DNA from 4 places in the Vibrio panuliri genome. Region 1 is predicted to be linked to each of the others. Evidence: predicted binding sites of a transcription regulator. Region 1 holds the regulator's gene; each other region holds the start of a gene.

Region 1 (3,597 bases):
AAAAAAAACCGAAGCTGAGCTTCGGTTTTTTTACACTTATACAGTCAATTAATCACCAGCAAACATGTAGCCTTCACCATGAACCGTCACAAAGATTTGTGGGTTCTTTGGATCAAACTCCATCTTAGCGCGCATGCGACGAATCAGTACATCGATGGTACGGTCGTTAGGTGCATCTACGCGGTGGCTGATCATATTGAGAATGCGTTCGCGGCTTAATACTTGGTTAGGGTAAGAAGACAGCGCCACAAGTAGTTCGTACTCAGCTTTAGTTAGCTTAACCGGTTCGCCGTTACGGCTTAAAGCACGGCGTTGAATGTCAAACATCCACTCGCCAAAGCGAACAATGTTTGCGTCGTTCTTTTGATCAACAACGCTACCTGCATTACGAGCAGCAGAAATGCGCCACAACAGGTTCTTCACGCGCACTAGCAGTTCGCGAAGTTCAAACGGTTTGGTTACGTAATCATCTGCGCCCATTTCGAGACCGACGATTTTATCAATGCTATCCGTGCGTCCTGTTACCAGGATAATTCCAATGTCCGATTGACTACGCAGTTCGCGCGTTAGCATCAGACCATCTTCACCAGGAAGATTGATGTCTAACATAACTAAGTCGATCGAATGATTTTGTAGTGTGTCGCGCATCTGCTCGCCGCTCTCAGCTTCGCTGACCGTGTAACCTTCATTTTGAAAGTAGCCAACTAGCTTGCTGCGAGTGACCGCGTCGTCTTCTACTACTAATACGTGATAGCTCATCTAAACCACTTAATTTACATTGGGAATTAATTTCAACAGTATTCTATTCATAAACCGTAACATTTCTAGTATTTGTTATATTAAAATCAAGAAAGATGATTTTTTATTGATTCAAGACAAACCTAGCCCACCTGTTAACAATATTCCATTTTCTATCCCATTTTTTCACAATACACGTTATCGCTATTCATGTTTGTTCGCTAAAATATTAATAGTACTGAAACTTGGAGCATTGTTAGATGCAAGAATTAAAAGCGTTTAATGAAAAACGTGCAGAGATTTACTGGTGGTTTTCGAGTCTGTTCGCAAGAGAACTGACTGAAACAGAGCTTGCACAATATCAAAGCCCTGAAATCCGCGGCTTTCTTGCTGGTCTAGGTGAAAACCCAACCCTAAAACCTGCGGTTGACCGATTGGTGGACGCGCTCAATAGACAAATGGATCGCGAAGATGGTCAACTAGAGCTTGCAGCGGATTTTTGTGACTTGTTCTTAAAATCAGACAAAGAGTCTGCACTACCGTACGCCTCTATGTATGTGGGTACGACAGGCCTATTGCATGATGAACCCGCAAACCAAATGCAAGATCTACTGACTCAGCATGGTGTGGCGGTAAATCAGGACTTAAATGAGCCTGCTGACCATATCGCAATTGAACTTGATCTGTTGGGCAATATGATTATTCGCTCAAATGAGTTGGAGCAAGAGCGCCACCTCAATGATGCGTTGATCGAGCAAGAAGCGTTTATTCGTCAGCACATTCTAAATTGGGTGCCAAAGTTCACAGCGAAAAGTCAAACACTCGACGCTTTTGGTTTTTACTCTTCTGTGGCCTCACTGCTGGTGGCATTCCTTGAATTGGATTGCGCCTATTTAGTGGGTGAAGAGGAATAACACCCCTTCTCATAAAATGAGAGCGGGTTTTTCGTTTGCTACTGGCGGCGATGCGGTCTAAAATCGAAGCCGCAAACGATAAAAAGACCAAACAAGTACAAACCGCTGTAAAAAAGCGGTTTTTGTATTTCTATTACTTTCTGCCAGTTTTATTCAAAAATGTGAATAGCCATGTGGCAGCTATAGAAAGGATCATACCTTATGGCCACTATTAAAGATGTTGCTCGCCTTGCCGGCGTATCAACCACGACAGTCTCACACGTTATTAACAAAACGCGTTTTGTTGCGGAAGCAACTCAAGAGCGCGTGATGGAAGCCGTCACTGAACTAAACTACGCGCCAAGCGCTGTTGCGCGTAGCTTAAAGTGCAACAGTACCCGCACAATTGGTATGTTGGTGACGCAATCAACTAACCTATTCTTTTCTGAAGTCATCGATGGTGTAGAAAGCTACTGCTACCGCCAAGGTTACACACTTATCCTATGTAATACCGGTGGTATCTACGAAAAGCAACGCGATTACATTCGCATGCTCGCTGAAAAACGCGTCGATGGTATTTTGGTGATGTGTTCTGACCTAACAGAAGAACTGAGTGAAATGCTGGACCGCCACAAAGACATTCCAAAAGTAGTTATGGATTGGGGTCCGGAGAGTTCTCAAGCGGATAAGATCATCGATAACTCGGAAGAAGGTGGCTATCTTGCTACCAAATACCTAATCGATCATGGTCACAAAGACATCGCTTGTCTAAGCGGTCACTTTGAAAAAGCAGCCTGTCAGGAACGAATTCAAGGCTTCAAGCGCGCGATGAATGAAGCGAACTTGGCAGTAAATGAAGATTGGATCTTAGAAGGTAACTTCGAGTGTGATACTGCTGTGCTAGCGGCAGATAAAATCGCAGCGATGGATAAACGCCCAACAGCAATTTTCTGTTTCAATGACACCATGGCCCTTGGTCTAATGAGTCGTCTGCAACAGAAAGGTATCCGTATTCCTGAAGATATGTCTGTGATTGGTTATGACAATATCGAGCTTGCTGAGTACTTCTCGCCACCACTGACAACGGTTCACCAACCTAAACGTCGTGTTGGTAAAAATGCCTTCGAAATCTTACTTGAACGCATTAAAGACAAAGAGCATGACAAACGCGTATTTGAAATGCATCCAGAAATCGTTGAACGCTCTACGGTAACCAAATTACCTTAACTCAATGATTATTATAACAATAGCCGATGTGAGATTAGTCGGCTATTGTGACTCCTACCCAACTTAATTCTTGCATTAAGATCACAATTCTTTCATAGTATGGTGATACTTTGAAACAGAAGTATTTAATCTTTAGCAAGGCAAATTAAGTCACGCACAGGGCAAACCATTCTGAAAAGATGGGACGCAAAGCTTCCGGCCTAAACTTTTATGCACAGCATAAGACGTATGGTAGCGGGGTTGCCGATGGTAGAAATGCGCGCGTTAACGGATTATTCTCCTATTTCCTGCATAACTGCTAATCTTTCGGACCTGATTTGGTGGCGTATTGACATACACATACACCGAGAAAGTACTGAATGGACAAACCAATTCTTAAAGACTCGATGAGGCTCTTTGAGCCGCTAGGTCGTATTAAATCTCGCTCTATGTTTGGTGGGTTTGGGATTTTTGCAGACGAAACTATGTTTGCGTTAGTTGTAAATAATAAGCTTCATATTCGAGCAGACAGCATTCTCGCCAAGCAGTTTAAACAACAAGGATTCGAGCCGTACGTGTACCACAAACGTGGGTTTCCTGTTGTCACTAAATACTTCGCTCTGAGTGAAGATTTGTACAGTAATAGCACCAAAACGCTTGAGATTGCACGTGAAGCACACGCACAAGCTCAAGTTGAGAAATCAGCGCAAGCTGAAACAAAACCAACTCGCATTAAAGATTTACCGAACCTTCGCTTAGC
Region 2 (3,597 bases), 1.2 Mb from region 1:
TGGAGTGAAGCTACGATTGCTGGTGCATTGATTGGTAACAAGATTGTCGTGAACGAGTTTGTGGCATTTATTCAGCTAATTGAAGCCAAGCCATTGCTTAGCGCGCACTCACAAGCGATTGTGACTTTTGCACTGTGTGGTTTTGCCAACATCTCAAGTATGGCAATGCTGATTGGTGGTCTAGGTAGCTTAGTGCCAGAGAAACGTACTTTTATTTCTAAGTTTGGCTTCCGCGCAATTGCAGCGGGTGTAATGGCAAACCTAATGAGTGCATCTCTAGCGGGTGTCATTCTGAGTCTTTAAGAGCAAAAGAGTGCGAGTAGGGAACTTGGCTTTCATCGTTCCTTATTTCTGTCATTCCATAGAGCGCGTAGCGCGAGTAGGGAATCTGGTTTTCGTTGCGTGAAACTAGAGATCCCCAACTCGGTCGTACCTCCCTCTTGAGGATGACAACGTAAAGCTAATACTATTAGCAAATGGAAATAAAAAAGGGCTGACAGTTATCGTCAGCCCTTTGGTTTTTTAGCCAGTGTTGCCGTTTGTTACTTCTCAGTATGGAACTGCTCGCAAGCCAACATAGTATTCTCAATCAGGCTTGCAACGGTCATCGGCCCCACACCGCCAGGTACAGGCGTAATAAAGCTCGCATTTTCTTTGGCTTTATCATATTCAACGTCGCCAACCAACTTGCCAGTATCGAGGCGGTTAATGCCCACATCGACCACAACGGCACCTTTTTTAATCCACTCTCCAGGAATAAAGTTTGGTTTACCAACGGCTACAACCACGACGTCAGCTTGGCGAACATGACCTTCTAAATCTTTCGTAAAGCGGTGGCATGTTGTGGTTGTACAACCAGCAAGCAGTAGCTCTAGTGTCATTGGACGACCGACAATATTTGAAGCGCCAACGATCACCGCGTGTTTACCACGTAGGTTGATGTTGTAACGGTCTAGCAGTGTAATGATACCTTTAGGCGTACATGAGCGCAGTTTAGGAATACGCTGTGCAAGGCGTCCCACATTGTATGGGTGGAAACCATCCACATCTTTCTCTGGGTGGATTCGTTCTAAGACGTGAGTGGTATCAATACCGGCTGGTAGTGGTAACTGTACAAGAATACCGTCAATCTCAGCATCGCCATTCAGTTCGTCGATTAGGCTAAGTAGTTCTTCTTCTGAGGTAGAAGCGGGCATGTCGAATGATTTAGAGACAAAGCCAACTTCTTCACACGCTCTACGCTTGCTACCTACGTAAACTTGCGATGCAGGGTCTTCACCCACGAGCACTACAGCCAAGCCCGGCGCACGTAAGCCGGCTTCCTTGCGCGCTTTTACTCGTGCTGCAACTTCAGATCGCACTGTTTGCGATATTAACGTCCCATCTATGTTTTGAGCTGTCATGACTTTCCTTCACTATTGAATGGCGAGAAATACGCGGTGCATTGTCGCAAAAAATTTGACGAACATCTATAAGCAAACGTTTGCTTCGTGGTGATTTTAAACAATAACGCGGCTGGTGCACTTTTTTTAAGCATTCAGATCAGAATGTTAGTAAAAGCCCTTGTTTTAGCCGCTCTAACTCGTATAATCCTGTCCCTGTAGCGCGCCCTTAGCTCAGCTGGATAGAGCACGTCCCTTCTAAGGATGTGGTCGTAGGTTCGAATCCTACAGGGCGTGCCATTTATTTAAGAAGGCCCCGATAACTCAATGAGTTGTCGGGGCTTTTGCTTTTTAAGAGCTATCTCTAACCTTTGCTTGGGACTTCTTACTGACTCAGTGCTTCAACAATCGCTGGTACGAATTGGTGGAACTGCATTACAGCAAAGCGTGGTGTTTCAGCCATTGGGTATGCGCCATTTAGAGCAATAACCGAGTTTGCTTCTTTGTTCATGACACACATTTGGCCGTTCACCCCCACCATCGCAAGATAGCGCTTGCCACCGATCTCTAGCATACGGAACTGGTCTTTGTAATAACCATCAGCTAGGCCAGATTCTTTACCTTTTTGCCATGCGCTGCGAACTGCGTCGTTGCCTTCCCATAGATCTTGAACGAATTTAGCCGGCAGTACTTGTTCACCTTTTTCGTTTTTACCTTGGTTGAGAAACAGAAGACCAACACGTGCGAGGTCTTTAGTTGGCATGTTCATACCAGTAGAGCCCATACCTAGACCATGCTTATCAGACATAAAGTAGGCATCTGCGGCGACGCCAACTTTTTGCAGTAGATCTTGCTCTAGAATGTGAGTGAATGATTTACCCGTTGCTCGATCAACGATTAGGCCTAATAACTCACTATTGACGTCCTGATAGTCGTACTTCTCACCCATAGCGTAGTCTTGGCGTTCTGTGATCAATGGGAAAAAGTCCATCGTACCGCCTGGATATTTGGCTGACATTTCCTGACCATAATAGCCCTGCGCTTCAGATAAGCGTGTATCCCAATACTTTTCAGCCGTGCCAGCGGCTAGTACGACAGCGGTACGCATATCGGATATTTCTTGAACGGTTGCAGTTTCAAATGCTGTCCCTTTTAGTTCTGGCACGTATTGGATCGCTTTATCTTCCCAGTTAAGTAACCCTTTGCCGACAGCAATCGCTGCGGACATTGCTGTAAAAGACTTAGATACCGACATACCTAGATGTGGAGAGAACTCATTCAGACCGTTGCTGTAGTGCTCGTGGACGATTTCTCCATCTTTTAGAATAACGGCGTTGTGGTTTTGGAAACGATTCATTAGGAACTGAGTGGCGGAGATTGGACCATCGTAGTCTTGAATGATTACCTTATCAAGGTTGAGCGGCTTAGCACTCTTTTTAAGGTCAAGAACGTAATCGCCTTTGTGTAGTGTGTAGCTATGGGCAAACTTGTAAACATGTGGCATGGAAGCAGAGACGTACTCAGGTGCATCCCAGTTTTCTCCTGTCATACCAATCGTTTCTGCTGCTGCAATGTAATCTTGATCTGGTTGATTAAAGGTGACTGCATGGGCACTGAATGCGGCGGTTAGGGCAATGGCTGTGGCTAGAAGTGTTTTTTTCATAGTCAAATCTCAACTGGGGTGGGTTTACCGATGAGTAAAATCAAGTTCATCTCTATTTTTCGGATGTAAGCCAGCGAAGCATCTAAATTCGCATCGCTGGCTTGCTGGATTAATCTGGTTATTTAATGTTTGCTTTGATTGTTGGGATGGCCATGTGTAGAACATCAACAGCCCAACGTGCATCACTTGGCAGGTTATAGTTGCCCATCATCGCAATAACGGTCTTAGACTCTTTCTCTACGGCGATAACTTGGCCGTTAACACCAATGGCAAGTAGCCATTCTTCGCCACCAAGGTTGAGTACGCGGAACTGGTCTTTGTAGAAGCCCTCTGCGAGTGGCGCCTCTTTTCCTTTTGCCCAAGCGGCTTTTACTTCGTCGTTACCAGCCCAGACATTATCTAGCCACTCTTTAGGCACAACTTGTGTACCGTTTTGTGACTTACCATCGTGTGCCCAAATATCGCCCATATTAGCGAAGTCACGAGTCGTCATACCCATAGAACCACAGGCGATAACCGTACGTTCTTTGTCAACCATGATCGAAGTATCTG
Region 3 (3,597 bases), 1.0 Mb from region 1:
CTCGCTGCGTCAAACGATCGGCAAATTGGTACGCGTCCTCTTTAAACGGCATAGTAATGTTGCAGCCACGTCCACCTTGAGAAAAGAATGCTTTCGCTGCTTGTTCAAAACCATCAACAGCCGCAAGCTCAGCGCTGTAGCTTAACGGTTGATTCGTTTGGCGTGCGAATAGCGTATGAATAAACGGGGATTTACTGTGTCCAATTGGGTTGCCAAAGACGGCATAACGATCAATTTGCTGCGTCATATCCTTATTACCAGTAACAAAATAGGGTCATTTAATGACCCTATCATTATCTAAATCACGCGGGAAGTATTTTACCACTCTCTTGGTTTTAGGTAGTGCTCATAAAGCTCGGCTTCAGCAGAACCCGGCTCCGGCTGATAACCGTATTCCCAACGAGCCATTGGAGGCATAGACATTAGGATAGATTCAGTCCGCCCACCACTTTGCAGGCCAAACAACGTTCCTCGGTCAAAAACCAAGTTAAACTCAACATAGCGACCACGACGGTATAACTGAAACTGTCGCTCGCGCACACCATAAGCGGTCATTTTGCGGCGCTCAACAATTGGAAGATAGGCTTGAGTGTAGCCTTCACCAACCGCTTTTATATAGGCAAAGCACTTGTCGAACTCCCACTTGTTTAAGTCATCAAAGAATAGACCGCCAACGCCTCGAGTCTCGTTACGATGAGGCAAATAGAAGTATTTATCACACCACGCTTTATGCTCGGCATAGACGTCATCACCAAATGGCGCACAAATTTCTCTTGCGGTGCTATGCCAGTAACCACAATCTTCTTCGAACGGATAAAACGGTGTTAGGTCAAAACCACCGCCAAACCACCAAATTGGCGCCTCGCCCTCTTTCTCGGCAATAAAAAAGCGAACATTTGCATGCGAAGTTGGCACATATGGGTTGTGAGGATGCATCACCAACGAGACCCCCATCGCTTCAAAACTGCGCCCCGCAAGTTCTGGTCGGTGAGCGGTAGCCGAAGCTGGCATCTCCTGTCCGCTGACATGAGAAAAATTGACCCCACCCTGCTCAAATACAGCGCCATTGGTCATCACTCGAGTTCGACCTCCACCAGCAAGCCGCTCTCCAGGCTCGCGCTGCCAAGCATCTTGTTCAAATTTGGCTTTTCCATCAGCCTGTTCTAACTGGCGACAAATCTCATCTTGCAACGCCATTAAGAAGTGCTTTACTGCTTGCTTATCGATTGAAGTTGGCATATTGGCTTCCTATATGTTGATTATCCTTGGCGTAACACTTGCAATGTTCTTGCGTCGCGAATTTCACTCGGTTTATCTCGTCCACTGGTTTCGCCGCGTAAAATAGCCACTAATTTATCGCCCAGTTGTGCTTCTACCTCTTCTGTCGTCATACAAGGCGGCAAACCAGTAAGATTAGCACTTGTTGATGTGAGTGGTTTACCAAACGCTAGACAGATTTTCTGTACCAAAGGATGATCGGTCACGCGCACCGCGATCGAATCAAACTGACCACAAAGCCAATTTGAAGCTTTATCGCTCGCGGGCATAATCCAAGTATATGGCCCAGGCCAAGAAGCCTTCACTGTCGCCAACTGCTCTTGATTGAGTTGTGACTCATCGATGTAGGGTAATAGCTGCTCATAACTAGCCGCTATTAAAATCAGCCCTTTCTCTACCGGACGCTGCTTTAGCGTCAATAGTTTTTCAATCGCTTGCGGGTTATCGGGATCACAGCCCACACCAAATACACCTTCGGTCGGATAGGCGATCACTTCACCTTGCTGTAATGCACTAAGAGCTTGCTCAAAGTTATCCACTCAAGTTTCCTTTCTCATTTCAATTCCTCATAATTTGAAGCTTGGTAACATTGCTTAGGGAAGCCCCCTTTATATGCAAAACAACCTTTGGCAGGGGGTTGAAAGCATTCGCCAGCACCAAAGTCACTTCTAGCAGGAATAGGATGTTAACATTTTTACTCAGTTTACTAACAATCTGCCGCGCTGACTAAAGCAATTTATTGATAAATTATGTCGAATCGTTTTTTACCCCGCGCAAACGTTTGCTTGAGGTGAAAATACTCGTATAATGCGCACAAATTAGAGTGGTGTTACTCAATGGCAGCTTGAAGGAGTTTGAAATGAAAGTCGGAATTATCATGGGTTCAAAATCAGATTGGCCAACCATGAAACTTGCAGCAGAGATGCTCGACACATTTGGCGTAAGTTATGAAACCAAAGTGGTTTCAGCACACCGCACCCCTCAACTGCTTGCAGAATATGCCTCCAGCGCCAAAGAGCGTGGTATCAAAGTTATCATTGCCGGTGCTGGCGGAGCCGCTCATCTACCCGGCATGACTGCCGCCTTTACCAGTTTGCCTGTCCTTGGTGTGCCAGTGCAATCACGAGCGCTAAAAGGCATGGACTCACTTCTCTCTATCGTTCAAATGCCAAAAGGCATTGCCGTCGGTACACTGGCTATTGGTGAAGCTGGAGCCGCGAACGCGGGTATTCTGGCTGCGCAAATTATCGGTACACACGATGAAGATGTGATGGCGAAAGTAGAAGCCTTCCGTAATGAGCAAACAGAAACAGTACTGGCAAACTCAAACCCAGCCGAGGATTAATCCATGCGCGTTTTAGTATTAGGTTCTGGCCAACTTGCCCGCATGATGTCATTAGCGGGAGCTCCACTTAATATCGAGCTATCCGCGTACGATGTCACCAATGGCAATATTGTTCATCCACTCACGCAAACTGTACTCGGCAGCGGCCTAGACAATGCGATTGCCAATGCTGACGTGATTACCGCTGAGTTCGAACATATTCCACACCCTATCCTCGATATCTGTGAGCAAAGTGGTAAGTTCCTACCAACAACAGAAGCGATTAAAGCTGGGGGCGATCGTCGACTGGAAAAAGCACTGTTGGATAACGCAGGCGTTCGCAATGCGAAGTACGCAGTGATCAACAGTCGAGAAGATTTTGACGTCGCGATTGAACATGTGGGTATTCCAATGGTGCTAAAAAGCGCCTTGGGCGGGTATGACGGTAAAGGGCAATGGCGTCTAAAAGATTTGGCTGATGTCGAAAATATTTGGGCCCAAATGGCGGACTGTATCGCGTCTAGCGACAATCAAGCGATTGTTGCCGAAGAGTTTGTCCCTTTTCAACGTGAAGTGTCATTAGTCGGAGCTCGTGGTAGAGATGGCTCGATCGCAGTCTACCCTCTGGCTGAAAATGTTCATACAGAGGGTGTATTAAGCCTATCGACGGCTATTGCTGACCAAGAGCTACAAGCCCAAGCTCAGCAAATGTTTACCTCTGTCGCAGAAAGCTTGAACTATGTCGGCGTACTGGCGTTAGAGTTCTTCGACCTTAACGGCCAACTGGTTGTCAATGAAATAGCCCCACGCGTACACAACTCAGGACACTGGACTCAACAAGGTGCGGAAACTTGTCAGTTTGAAAACCACTTAAGAGCAGTTTGCAACTTACCACTGGGCAGCACCCAACTGATTCGTGAAACTGCAATGATCAATATCTTAGGTGAAGATACGCTACCTAACGAGTTACTCGCTATGGATGGGGTACATATTCA
Region 4 (3,597 bases), on a different replicon from region 1:
AAAGGCTGAGGCAGATCCAGTCTCGATAAGCTGCAAGCTAGATTCAACTTTGATAAACAAAGAGGCTGAGTGATAATCCCACCTTGCCCAAATTAGATAGAGCTAACACCGATATGAAGTCGCCATTATATTCAAATTTTGCTAATCAGTACGATAAGGTTATTCAAAGCAACATATATAATGCCTACCTAGAACGTCCAAGTTTACAAGCGTTGCTACCAAAACTCGATGGGCTGAATGTGCTCGATTTGGGGTGCGGCTCTGGCGTCTATTTACAGTACTTGCTTAAGCAAGGGATTAATCAAGCAACTTGTATCGATTACTCTTTGGACATGGTTAATATAGTCCAGTCGAAGCTGGAGCAGTGGGAAACCAAAGTACAAGTAAATGCTTATGTTCAAGATCTTAACAGTGGGCTTCCATCCGAGTCAGATAGCTGCTTTGATTTGGTGATATCTCCACTGATGATCCATTATCTAGAAGACCTCAACCCGCTATTTAGAGATGTAGAGCGAGTACTGAAACCGGGGGGATACTTTGTATTCTCTACTCATCATCCTTTTGCGGACTTTGAATGTTCGATGTCCGGTGACTATTTTGCGCGAGAACGAATACAAGAGGAGTGGAATACGATCGGTGAACCAGTAGAAGTGACATTCTATCGCCGTTCGTTGAGTGAAATTACGGCTGCAATTTCCCAGAATGGTATGGTTATCACGGAGCTTTCAGAAGGTAAGGTTTCAGCAGAGGTAGAGCAAATAGATCCAGAGCGTTTTGAGCATCTAACCAAGAATCCAAACTTTATCTTTATTAAATGCCAGAAAATCAGCGAGTGAAAGGTCTAAGCCAAGCGATGCACTTGGCTTAAACCCAGATAAGTGGCGTTAACTTAAACCGATGATATTTCCATCATCGTCTAAATCTAAGTTCATAAACGCTGGTTTTTCGGGTAAACCAGGCATGGTCATCACATTGCCGCATAAGGCGTAAATAAAGCCGGCACCAGCACACAGCTTAAGCTCACGAATCGGAACGTTAAACTGACTTGGTGCACCTTTGAGGCTTCCCTCGGTTGAAATCGAAAGCGGGGTTTTCGCGAGGCAAACGGCAAGGTTATCGAAGCCTTGTTTTTGGTACTCTTCAAGTTGATTTCTTGCTTGATAGCTCAGCGTGACGCTTGAAGCGCCGTAGCCTACTTCTGCAACCGCCATCAGTTTTTCTTCGGTGGTCTGAGAGAAGGTGTAAAGCGGTGTGAACTGACTCTCGTGCTCACACTGTTTAATTACCTTACTTGCGAGTTCTAGTGTGCCTTCTCCACCTTTAGAAAAGCCCTCGCTTAGCGCCACTTCGACGTTATTTGGCAACGCTTCTACCATCGCCTTTAGTTGGGCTAACTCTTTTTCACTATCTTGTGGGAAGCGATTAATCGCAACAACGGCAGGCACGCCATACTTTGCGACATTTTCTATGTGCCATTTTAAGTTGGCAAAACCGGCTTCAAGCGCTTTTTCATCATCTTCGAAAAGTGAATCAGGGATCGCTTGGCCCGGTTTAAGATCATACAAGCCTGAATTGGCTTTTAGGCCGCGTAGTGTCGCAACAATCACCGCACAATCTGGCGCTTTTCCAGACACTTGCGCTTTGATATTACAGGCTTTTTCAAAGCCCATATCTGAGCCAAACCCACCTTCGGTTACGGTGTAGTCAGCAAGATGAGTGGCGATGTTATCGGCAATGATTGAAGAGTTACCGTGGGCGATATTGGCAAATGGACCTGCGTGGATCAGGGTAGGAACCCCTTCGAGGGTTTGCATTAGGGTTGGTTCGATGGCATCACGCATGCTAACCGCCATTGCGCCTGCGACTTGAAGATCTTCGGCTGTGATTGGTTCACCTTCCATTGAGTAGGCGACGACCACTCGGCCGATACGTTGGCGCAGGTCTTTAAGGTCTGATGATAGCGCGAGTATCGCCATTAATTCAGAAGCCGCGGAAATGTCGAAACCATCTTGACGTTCAAAACCGTTAATTGTTTTGCCTAAGTCGTTCTGACCAACGGTAACCATACGTAATGCTCGGTCGTTATGGTCCATGACGCGTTTCCACACTACGCGCTTTGGATCAATTTTGAGTGCTTTTAAGCCGCTGCGTGCGGTAAAGTCTTCGTAGCCATTGCGTTGCTCGTGGTAAATGCGTGCGTCGATTGCTGCTGCTGCCAAATTGTGTGCTGCGGTGACGGCATGAATATCACCAGTGAGGTGTAAGTTTAGCTCTTCCATTGGTGCGACTTGTGAGTAGCCTCCACCAGCGGCTCCACCTTTTACGCCGAATACTGGACCCATAGACGGTTGGCGGATACAAGCCATGACAGAATGGCTAAGTTGCGCGATTCCCTGAGCAAGCCCGACGGTGGTGACTGTTTTTCCTTCGCCAAGTGGCGTGGGTGTAATCGCTGTGACCACAACTAATTTTCCACTCGCTTTTTTACTTAGACGTTTTAGGCAATTGAGTGAAACCTTAGCTTTGTGTTTTCCTTGACTGTGAAACTCTTCAGGCAATAAGCCTGCACGAAGTGCGATGTCATGAATTGATGACAATGATGTAGTACGGCAAATATCAATATCCGACAGCATAAAACCCTCAATTATGCAAAAAAAATGGACAAGCAAACGTTTGCGCAAGAATAATAGCGTCAAAAAGTGCTTTGTAAAGGATTAGTTTGTAGCACATTGTCCAAAAGGGAAGGTTACTATGCTCGCGAATGGCATTTTATACAAGTCAAAAACGCCTTTGGAGTGGAATTAAAAAGGACCTGCCCGAAGGCAGGCCAAATCCCTGTGGAGCACAAAAAGGGGGAGTTTTTTTGTTGTGGGATAAACGATAACAATACCCGTTCCAATAGAAGCTGTGGCGGTGTTGACTGGCACTCTCAAACCTCATCACAAAGTACATCTCTGCTCTGAGGTTTTGTTCCTTTGGCGCCTACCTGCATCTCCAAGTTGTTTGGGTATAAATGGAATAACAACAACATGAGCAACTAAGCGGCAATTTCTCGCTCAGTTTTCAAATGTGTTTGGTTGTCTTGTAGCTTCAACAAACGACAAACGTTAACGTCACCACTGCCTTCTAACGACTCAAGTTGGGTGATCAGCAGCGAGCTGACTTTCGCCAAATGAGTATGGTTTTGTAAACATTGGGCAACCGAATTTGGTAGCTCGTTCGAGTTTACTTGGCTTGAGCTAAAGTAAACGGGCGTAACACCTCGCAGTAGCGCCAGTTTTGCCAGCAAGCGAGGCTGGTCGCTTAGCGCCCAAATCTGCGCTTTGCTTTGACAACGAGACATCAGTCTTGGTGTTTCGCCGTGTTGGGTTAAAATGGCCACGCCAAGGTCTTTGTGTACTTTGGATGCAGAAATCATAGAAGAGAGCGCAAAGCTTTTGCCCGGCTCAGAACATAAGTGTTGCAGTTCATCCCAGCAGTTATGCTTACACTCTAAGTCCGCTTCCGCGCCCTGAGCAATACGCACCATCGCTTGAACGGATTCAAGTGGGTAGGCTCCTGCTGCCGACTCCGCAGACAGCATTACGGCATCGGTAC

What was found. Region 1 encodes PurR, which represses purine synthesis genes. Its sites were predicted from a motif close to TNANGNAAACGTTTNCNTNA; they were not measured.
Region 2: folD (bifunctional methylenetetrahydrofolate dehydrogenase/methenyltetrahydrofolate cyclohydrolase FolD) is a predicted target of PurR. The motif match lies at 1,472-1,491, and genes of this name have one in related genera.
Region 3: purE (5-(carboxyamino)imidazole ribonucleotide mutase) is a predicted target of PurR. The motif match lies at 2,048-2,067, and genes of this name have one in related genera.
Region 4: GZK95_RS17450 (formate--tetrahydrofolate ligase) is a predicted target of PurR. The motif match lies at 2,662-2,681, and genes of this name have one in related genera.

What each region holds. Positions count from the first base shown of each region.
Region 1 covers NZ_AP019654.1:1,047,796-1,051,392, reverse strand. Annotated here, with positions in the region: gene torR (two-component system response regulator TorR) at 49-759, opposite strand; gene torD (molecular chaperone TorD) at 999-1,652, shown strand; gene purR (HTH-type transcriptional repressor PurR) at 1,854-2,858, shown strand; cyclic di-GMP riboswitch class I at 3,009-3,106, shown strand; gene GZK95_RS04795 (TfoX/Sxy family DNA transformation protein) at 3,218-3,597, shown strand, end outside.
Region 2 covers NZ_AP019654.1:2,286,807-2,290,403, reverse strand. Annotated here, with positions in the region: gene GZK95_RS10335 (NupC/NupG family nucleoside CNT transporter) at 1-303, shown strand, start outside; gene folD (bifunctional methylenetetrahydrofolate dehydrogenase/methenyltetrahydrofolate cyclohydrolase FolD) at 543-1,403, opposite strand; tRNA gene GZK95_RS10325 (tRNA-Arg) at 1,606-1,682, shown strand; gene GZK95_RS10320 (serine hydrolase domain-containing protein) at 1,768-3,045, opposite strand; gene GZK95_RS10315 (serine hydrolase domain-containing protein) at 3,164-3,597, opposite strand, start outside.
Region 3 covers NZ_AP019654.1:51,620-55,216, reverse strand. Annotated here, with positions in the region: gene aroE (shikimate dehydrogenase) at 1-247, opposite strand, end outside; gene hemF (oxygen-dependent coproporphyrinogen oxidase) at 319-1,239, opposite strand; gene GZK95_RS00245 (L-threonylcarbamoyladenylate synthase) at 1,260-1,817, opposite strand; gene purE (5-(carboxyamino)imidazole ribonucleotide mutase) at 2,138-2,623, shown strand; gene GZK95_RS00235 (5-(carboxyamino)imidazole ribonucleotide synthase) at 2,627-3,597, shown strand, end outside.
Region 4 covers NZ_AP019655.1:588,052-591,648, forward strand. Annotated here, with positions in the region: gene GZK95_RS17445 (class I SAM-dependent methyltransferase) at 114-836, shown strand; gene GZK95_RS17450 (formate--tetrahydrofolate ligase) at 885-2,633, opposite strand; gene pyk (pyruvate kinase) at 3,038-3,597, opposite strand, start outside.